DNA from 4 places in the Agrobacterium fabrum str. C58 genome. Region 1 is predicted to be linked to each of the others. Evidence: predicted binding sites of a transcription regulator. Region 1 holds the regulator's gene; each other region holds the start of a gene.

What was found. Region 1 encodes LexA, which represses DNA repair genes until DNA is damaged. Its sites were predicted from a motif close to TGTTCNNNNTGTGTTCNG; they were not measured.
Region 2: the regulator LexA is predicted to act here: its motif matches at 1,026-1,043, upstream of ATU_RS21655 (ATP-dependent helicase).
Region 3: the regulator LexA is predicted to act here: its motif matches at 990-1,007, upstream of recA (recombinase RecA).
Region 4: the regulator LexA is predicted to act here: its motif matches at 1,407-1,424, upstream of ATU_RS14910 (ImuA family protein).

Annotation. Positions count from the first base shown of each region.
Region 1 is NC_003062.2:1,389,179-1,391,381, reverse strand. It holds gene ATU_RS06890 (amino acid ABC transporter ATP-binding protein) at 1-107, shown strand, start outside; gene lexA (transcriptional repressor LexA) at 490-1,212, shown strand; gene ATU_RS06880 (glutathione S-transferase family protein) at 1,473-2,150, shown strand; gene ATU_RS06875 (ComEC/Rec2 family competence protein) at 2,170-2,203, opposite strand, start outside.
Region 2 is NC_003063.2:1,766,864-1,769,066, reverse strand. It holds gene ATU_RS21665 (ABC transporter ATP-binding protein) at 1-160, shown strand, start outside; gene ATU_RS21660 (ABC transporter ATP-binding protein) at 157-894, shown strand; gene ATU_RS21655 (ATP-dependent helicase) at 1,161-2,203, shown strand, end outside.
Region 3 is NC_003062.2:1,853,880-1,856,082, reverse strand. It holds gene ATU_RS09170 (carbohydrate kinase family protein) at 1-819, opposite strand, end outside; gene recA (recombinase RecA) at 1,066-2,157, shown strand.
Region 4 is NC_003063.2:246,433-248,635, forward strand. It holds gene ATU_RS14905 (Y-family DNA polymerase) at 1-690, opposite strand, end outside; gene ATU_RS14910 (ImuA family protein) at 605-1,369, opposite strand; gene ATU_RS14915 (DUF1304 domain-containing protein) at 1,587-1,940, shown strand; gene ATU_RS14920 (glycerate kinase type-2 family protein) at 1,946-2,203, shown strand, end outside.

The DNA of each region.
Region 1 (2,203 bases):
TCTTCATGCATCAGGGTAAGATCTGGGAAATGGGCGCTTCGAAACAGCTTTTCGAGAAACCACAAACGCCCGAGCTGCAGGCATTCCTCTCCAACGGCGTGAAATAGCCGGCGGAAGAGCAGGTCAGGCAAACGCAGTCATCGACCTTGCGCCATGAGGCTGTCGCTTCAAGGCGAATAAAAGAAGCAACGGAGAGGGCCATCACTCTGCGTTGCTTCGGCGCGTTCAGGCCGCTTCGGCTCCGAGGTCGTGATCTGACCTGGAAACTGTTCCCGCGACAATTTCATCGATCGGAATCCCCGACCGGCGTCTATTCCCAACGCTACTTATATCATCGGCCTGATCTCTTCATGTTTCGAAGATTGAATCAGGATTCGATATGCATCCTTCACGAAATTTTAGGGGATTGCGGAACACATATGGAACATATAGTGTTCGTTCTGTATTTGTTTCGCGACTTCAACGACGATTCTCAAGGGTGTTTTCCTCATGCTCACGCGCAAACAGCAGGAACTGCTTCTCTTCATTCATGAAAGAATGAAAGAGTCCGGCGTGCCGCCCTCCTTCGATGAAATGAAGGACGCACTCGATCTTGCTTCCAAATCCGGCATCCACCGGCTGATCACCGCGCTCGAAGAGCGCGGGTTTATTCGCCGGCTACCTAACAGGGCGCGAGCGCTGGAGGTTATCAAACTGCCCGAGGCTTATACGCCGGGCGCAAGGCCGCAACGCGGCTTTTCGCCGAGCGTCATCGAGGGCAGCCTTGGAAAACCGAAGGAGCCGGAACCGGCGCCTGCCGTGAAGGCGCCTGCCAATGATTTCGCCGGAGCTGCCACCATTCCCGTCATGGGTCGTATCGCTGCCGGTGTGCCGATTTCCGCCATCCAGAACAATACCCATGATTTGGCCGTGCCGGTGGACATGCTGGGTTCGGGCGAGCACTACGCGCTTGAGGTCAAAGGCGATTCGATGATCGAGGCCGGGATTTTTGATGGCGATACCGTCATCATCCGCAACGGTAATACCGCCAATCCGGGCGATATCGTCGTGGCGCTGGTGGATGATGAAGAAGCCACGCTGAAGCGCTTCCGCCGCAAGGGTGCGTCCATCGCGTTGGAAGCGGCCAATCCTGCCTACGAGACCCGCATTTTTGGACCGGATCGGGTGAAGATTCAGGGCAAGCTGGTCGGGTTGATACGCCGTTACCATTGATAGCTGGAGGCTGCTGCCGGTATTACTGAAACCGAATAGGTTTTCACGGGTAGATTTGGCTTTCGAAATGAATGGCGCATCGTTCCGTTGAATTGATGCGCCTTTTCTTTGTGAGATTGGCAAACGCACTCGTTGCTGCGAAATTCCGTCGTGTATGACGGCCCCTCCATCAATTGGCCTTATGGGAGCCATGGATTCTTTGCGATATTCCAAGGCTCCTTAGCAGGTGTAGAAATGTGCGTTCTATCGGGGAAAACGCCATGTACGATCTCTATATTGCCAACAAGAACTATTCCTCATGGTCATTGCGGCCCTGGGTTTTGATGCGCACGCTTGGCATCGCCTTTGATGAAAAACTCATTCCCTTTGGCGAAGGTGTTTCCTTCTCCAGCTTTTCGCCGACCGGCAAGGTGCCTTGCCTCGTCGACGAAGGGGTGACGGTCTGGGAAACGCTGTCGATTGCCGAATATCTCGCCGAGAGACATCAGGGCGTCTGGGCAGGCGACAAGCAGGCACGGGCCTGGTCACGCTCGGCGGCGAGTGAAATGCATGCGGGATTTTCCTCGCTTCGCAATCTCTACCCCATGTCGGTCGGCATCCGCGTAAAACCCAAAGCCGGTGATGCCGGGCTTGCGGCCGATATAAAGCGCATCGATGCGCTGTGGAGTGAAGGCCTCGCAAAATTCGGCGGACCGTTTCTAGCCGGTCAGAAATTCACGGCGGTCGACGCTTTCTTCTGCCCGGTGGCGTTCCGTTTCCAGACCTATGGCGCCGATCTTTCGCCGGCGGCGAAGGCCTATTGCGACCGGTTGCTTGCCCTGCCCGCCATGCGCGAATGGTATGATGCAGGACTGAAGGAGACATGGCGCGATGCCGCGCATGAAGAGGAAATCGGCGGCATTGGCGAATTGACGTCGGATTTGCGCGCCACGGCATGACGAACCATGCTGGCGGCACTCATTGCGATGCCGTCAGTAACCCGGTCACGGCT
Region 2 (2,203 bases), on a different replicon from region 1:
CATGTATGGCGGGCGCGTGGTGGAGACACTGACGAAGCTCGAAGATGCGCAGCATCCCTATACACGGGGCCTGATCGCGGCGATGCCCGATCCCCGCAATCCCGTCCGGCGCCTCAAGGTGCTGGACCGTCAGGCAATCGATGCGGAGGTGCTGCGATGATCACGGTGGACAAGCTTGATGTCGTCTACGGCACGAAAGAAAACCAAAACCACGTCGTGCGCGGCGTCAGCCTCACGGTCAATAAAGGCGAAACGCTCGGCATCGTCGGCGAGAGCGGTTGCGGCAAATCGACCTTGCTGCGGTCACTGGCGGGGCTGGAGGCCGGCTGGACCGGATCGATCAGCTTCAACGGCAAGCCGGTCGGCAAGCTGCGCGGCCGCGAGGAACTGAAACTGGCACAGATGGTGTTTCAGGATCCCTATGGTTCTCTGCATCCGCGCCATCGCATCGGCCGGGCCTTGGCCGAACCGATCCGCGCCATGGGTCTCGGCGACGGCTGGTCGAAAGTGCCCGCTGCCCTGCAGCAGGTCGGCCTGCCCGCACATTTTGCCGAACGGTTTCCGCATGAACTTTCGGGTGGCCAGCGCCAGCGCGTGGCCATCGCCCGCGCCCTGATACTCGAGCCGCCGATCCTGCTGCTCGACGAGCCGACATCGGCGCTGGACGTCTCTATCCAGGCGGAAATCCTGAACCTGCTTGCCGACCAGCGCGAGGAACGGGACCTGACCTTCGTTCTCGTCAGCCACGATCTCGCGGTCATCGCCCATATGTGTGACCGGGTTCTCGTGATGCAGAATGGAAGTTTCGTCGATGAACTGACCAAGGCAGACCTTGAAGCCGGCGTGACCCATGCGCCCTACTCCGCTGAGCTGTTCGAAAGCAGCTTCCTGTGAAAACGGAAGGGGCCGCTCGCGTCTGGATCAGTTCAGCCGGTCTCCATTTTCCCTAAAGATTCGCCGAGCGTTACTTCTGCCGTAACGCCGTGGCATCACGTCGGAATCGGCCAAAAACAGCAAAGGCCATGCGTTCAGCATTTGTTCTAGCTTCATAAGTGAGTCTTTGCTAATCATCGCAGCAACGACGCGACCGGTGGACCGATACCGCCGTGGCAATTTCTGAAGCGACCCTCGTGGATGCGCGAATATTAGGGAATGCGAGGATGGCGGTTGCCTATCTGGACAAGTTGAACGAGCAGCAGCGCAAGGCGGTGGAACACGGTGTCGGCCTGGCGGATGGAGAGACGGCCGGTCCGCTGCTGATCATTGCCGGCGCCGGTTCCGGCAAGACCAATACGCTCGCCCACCGCGTCGCCCATCTGATCGTGAATGGCGCCGATCCCCGCCGCATTCTGCTGATGACGTTTTCGCGGCGGGCTGCCTCCGAAATGTCGCGGCGTGTCGAGCGGATCTGCAAGCAGGTTATCGGGGCAAATTCGGCAATCATGACCGATGCACTGGCCTGGTCAGGCACGTTTCACGGTATCGGCGCACGCCTGTTGCGCATCTATGCCGAACAGATCGGGCTCAATATCGATTTCACCATCCACGACCGCGAGGACAGCGCCGACCTGATGAACCTTGTCCGGCACGAACTCGGTTTTTCCAAGACAGAAAGCCGCTTTCCAACGAAGGGGACATGCCTTGCGATCTATTCGCGCGCCGTGAATTCCCAGACGCCGTTAAAAGACATTCTTCGCCAACACTATCCATGGGTCGCCGACTGGCAGAGCGAACTGAAGGAACTGTTTGCAGCCTATGTCGAGGCCAAGCAGATCCAGAACGTGCTCGATTACGACGATCTCCTGCTCTACTGGGCGCAGATGGTCAGCGATCCCATTCTGGCTGATGATATCGGCAACCGTTTCGACCATGTGATGGTGGATGAATATCAGGATACCAACCGGCTGCAGGCCTCGGTGCTGATGGCAATGAAACCCGGTGGCCGCGGCCTGACCGTGGTGGGCGACGATGCGCAGTCGATCTATTCGTTCCGGGCCGCGACGGTGCGCAACATCCTCGATTTTCCGGCGTGCTTCAACCCGGCGGCCGATATCATCACGCTGGATCGCAACTATCGCTCGACGCAGCCTATTCTGGCCGCCGCCAATGGCGTCATCGACCTGGCGCGTGAACGTTTTACCAAGAACCTGTGGACAGAGCGGCAGTCGCTCGAGCGCCCGAAGCTCGTGACGGTGAAGGATGA
Region 3 (2,203 bases), 460 kb from region 1:
CAGGGCCTCCCTGATTGTTTTTCCCTCGGCAATGGCGGCGAGATAACCGGAGGCCATGGCATCGCCGGCGCCGGTGACATCCTTCACCTCGCGGATGAGGGGCGGGTGGAGGATGGCTTTTTCCGTCCCGTTGAAGGCCACGACTTCGCTTGCGCCGCGGGTGACGACGCCGCCGGAAAGCCCAGCCTTGCGCAGGATATTTGGCCAGTCACGGACATTTTCCGCCGTTTCGCCGGTGAGCGCGCGGGCTTCCGCCTCGTTCATGAAGAGGATGTCGATATCGCCGAGCGCCGCTTTCAGCTTCACCGCCTTGGCCGGCGAAATGGCGATGGCGGCGAGCGGCTTTTCGCAGGCGCGGGCAATGAGGCCAAGCGCCGTCAGCGTATCCTCGGGCAGATTGGCATCGCAGAGTAGAAAGTCGCTTGCGATAATCGCCTCGCGCACCGCGCGTACCTTCAGGCGGCGCGGGGTAAAGAGCTTGTAGAGGTCCATGTCGGCCAGTGCGATCACCAGATTGCCGTCACGCTCCAGAATGGCAGTGTAGCTCGGCGTGCGGCGGTCGAGGAAGGTAAACGGCGTGTCTTCCACCCCCGCCTGCCTTGCTGCTTCCGCCACCACTTCGCCGGTGACGTCGCCGCCGCGCGGGGCGATGATGCGGACTTCAAAACCGAGGCGGGAAAGATTGCGCGCGGCGTTGAAACCACCGCCGCCGGCCTCTTCCATCCACGAGCCCGGATTGCTGGCGCCGGGCGCCGTCTCGGTCTCGATCATGCCGCGCCTGTCGATATGCGCGCCGCCCAGAACGAGTATTTTCTTCACGCTTGCGTTTCCCTCTCTGGCGCATGGAAAAGTCGGACGATTCGGCCTAAACTGACGTCATCCTGACCTCGCATCCGGTTTGCGGCGATGGGCCGGGCACGGAAAAACGAAAGCAGAACAAACTACTTATCGTTATTTGTTTTCAATATGCTGGCTCAGCCTTGCGAAATGAGAACAAATAGAGTACATACCGTTTCCATACTGCTTCGTTGCCTGTGCGGCTTCAATAACCTAAAGGTGGTTCGGATGGCACAAAATTCTTTGCGTCTCGTAGAGGATAAATCGGTGGATAAAAGCAAGGCACTGGAAGCGGCGCTCTCCCAGATCGAACGGTCGTTCGGCAAGGGATCGATCATGAAGCTCGGTTCCAATGAAAATGTGGTTGAAGTGGAAACCGTTTCGACGGGCTCGCTCAGCCTGGATATCGCGCTCGGCATCGGCGGCTTGCCGAAGGGGCGTATCATTGAGATTTACGGCCCGGAAAGCTCCGGTAAAACGACGCTGGCGCTGCAGACGATCGCGGAAGCCCAGAAGAAGGGCGGCATCTGCGCCTTCGTGGACGCCGAACACGCGCTCGATCCGGTTTATGCCCGCAAGCTCGGTGTGGATTTGCAGAGCCTTCTGATCTCGCAGCCCGATACCGGCGAGCAGGCGCTTGAGATCACCGATACGCTGGTGCGTTCGGGCGCTGTGGACGTTCTTGTCATCGATTCGGTTGCGGCCTTGACGCCGCGGGCGGAAATCGAAGGTGAAATGGGCGATAGCCTGCCGGGTCTTCAGGCCCGTCTGATGAGCCAGGCGCTGCGCAAGCTGACCGCCTCGATCTCCAAGTCGAAGTGCATGGTGATCTTCATCAACCAGATTCGCATGAAGATCGGCGTCATGTTTGGTTCGCCGGAAACGACGACGGGCGGTAACGCTCTCAAGTTCTATGCGTCCGTCCGCCTCGACATCCGCCGTATCGGCGCCGTCAAGGAGCGCGAAGAGGTTGTCGGCAACCAGACGCGCGTCAAGGTCGTCAAGAACAAGATGGCGCCGCCCTTCAAACAGGTTGAATTCGACATCATGTATGGCGAAGGTGTTTCCAAGACCGGTGAGCTGGTCGATCTCGGCGTGAAGGCCGGTATCGTCGAGAAGTCCGGCGCATGGTTCTCCTATAACAGCCAGCGTCTGGGGCAGGGGCGTGAAAACGCCAAGACCTTTCTGCGCGACAATCCGGATACGGCCAATGAGATCGAACTGGCGTTGCGCCAGAATGCCGGTCTGATTGCCGACCGCTTCCTGCAGAATGGTGGCCCGGACGCCGGTGAAGGCGACGACGGCAGCGACGAGGGCTGATAGATTCCGCGAAGGTCCGGGCATCAATGCCCGCAGGCTTTGCCGA
Region 4 (2,203 bases), on a different replicon from region 1:
CTCCCCGAAAGCCTGGGAACGACGACGGACGAGTTCGGGGCCGAAACGCAGGGTGAGCGGCGCTCGCGGGGCTTCGGCAAGCTCGCCAATGGTGCGGAAACCGAGCACCTTCAGCCCGGAAACGATACGGTCCTCCAGCCTCAACGCGGAAAGCGGCAAGCCGCTGATCGCCGCTCTTTGGCCACCCGGCGGCACGATACTGATCTCCTCGCGGCTAAAACGCGCCAGCGCATGGGCCGCCCCCCAGCTATCGGCAATGGCGGCGCGGGCGGCAAAACCGGCGGCGTGCAGGCGGTTGAGCATGCTGCTCAGCATCAGCGCCTCATTGCCGTGAAGATGGTCCGCGCCTGATGTGTCCAGCACCAGCCCGTCCGGCGGGTCTGCGGCGACGATCGGGGCATAGATGCGCAGGAAATGAAAGGCCAGCTGCTGCAGGGCGCGGGCATCACCAGCCGCATCCAGATCTTCAACGAGGAGGCCCGGCACCAGTGCCTGCGCCTTGCTGACCGGCGTGCCGGGCCGGATGCCCGCCGCCCTGGCCGCCTTGTCGAGCGCCTGCACCAGCCGGCGGCTGCCCTGGCGGCCGATCATGACCAGCGGCGTTTCAACCGGCGGCGCGTCCTTGCCCGAAAGACGCCGGAAACGATCCGTCGGCCATGTCGGCAGGTAGAGCGAGACGACCCTTTGCATCACAGGCTTCCACTTCAAATTCGGCGCTTTCGCCGCCGCGACATCGCAAGAGTTCCAGAAACCAGCGTGGCCTGCCCACCCCCGGCACCGGCAGGGGCGAAGAGGGCCGCACGGAGATACGCCAGCGGGTGACGGCCGCCGTCGGTTCGCCGAACAGCGCCGCATCGGCCGGACGCCGGAAACGGCGGATGGCAATGCCGGTCACACCGGAGGTTTCCGCTGCCAGTTGCAGCCGCCGCGAGGCGGTCATCGGCAACTTTGACAATTCACCCATCACCGCGCCGAAACCGTTGCAGCGCAGTCCCTCCTCGAAACAGTCGAGCACGCCTTTTTCATCGCGGCATTCAACGATGATGAGCCGGTTATGCGACAGGCCGGCCTGCGTCAGGCCCGGCATGAACAGGTCCCGACGGGTGACACACCATAAAACCTTGCCGGAAAGCCTTGCCGCCACACCGGCTGCAAACAGCGCTGCTGCCGCGCCATCGGCAGCGCCATTGCCGCCGCCGCTCAGCTCATGCAGGCAACCGAGCTTCAACCCGCCTCCCGGCAGGTGATGGTCAATGGCATCCACGCCGAAAGGCAAGGTCTCGTGCAGCCGCTCAGGGCCGTTACCGATCCTTTCCAGCCTTTCACGCAGCTCTTCGACAACGAGCAACTGGTCCGCGCGTTTTTGCATGGCATGACAGGTTTCAATTCCGGATTTTCAATCTTGCTGTTCTTGTTTTGTTCCTATTTCAGTAAAGAGTCAAGCAACAGGCTGCCGGTCTTCAACAGTTTGCACGGAAAGAGGGGATTCTGGCCTTGCAGCGCTTCGTCCCGCCGTTAAAACGGAAATGTCTGCTCGCCCTGTGAAAACCGCGGGCGCCGGACACCATGGTTTGGAGGAACCGCCGATGATCGCCAGCATTCTGATTGCCGTGGTTGCGGCCATCCATATCTACATCGTCATCCTGGAAATGCTGCTGTGGGAAAAACCGGCCGGCCGCAAGGCCTTCGGTCTCTCGGCGGATTTTGCCCGGCAGACGAAAGTGCTCGCCGCCAATCAGGGGCTTTATAACGGGTTTCTGGCGGCCGGGCTGATCTATGGGCTCACACAGGGCGATGAAGGGCTGAGCTTCAAGGTGTTTTTCCTGCTGTGTGTCCTGGTGGCCGGTATTTTCGGCGCCGTTACCGCCAATATGAAGATCCTGTTCATTCAGGCACTGCCAGCCTTGTTTGCACTCGGATTTCTCTGGATCGGAGCATGAACCCGATGACCGCATGGAACGACACCCGCGCCAAAGATGCCCTCAACCGGATATTCATGGCGGCAGTCGCAAGTGCTGATCCGGCGAAGGTGTTGCAAAAGCATCTCCCATCCCCACCCAAGGGTCGCTGCGTGGTCGTCGGTGCAGGCAAGGCCTCAGCCGCCATGGCCGCAGCGCTGGAAGAGGCATGGCCGCATGTCGATCTCTCCGGTGTGGTGGTGACGCGTTATGGCCATGCGGTTCCGACCTCCCGTATCGAGATC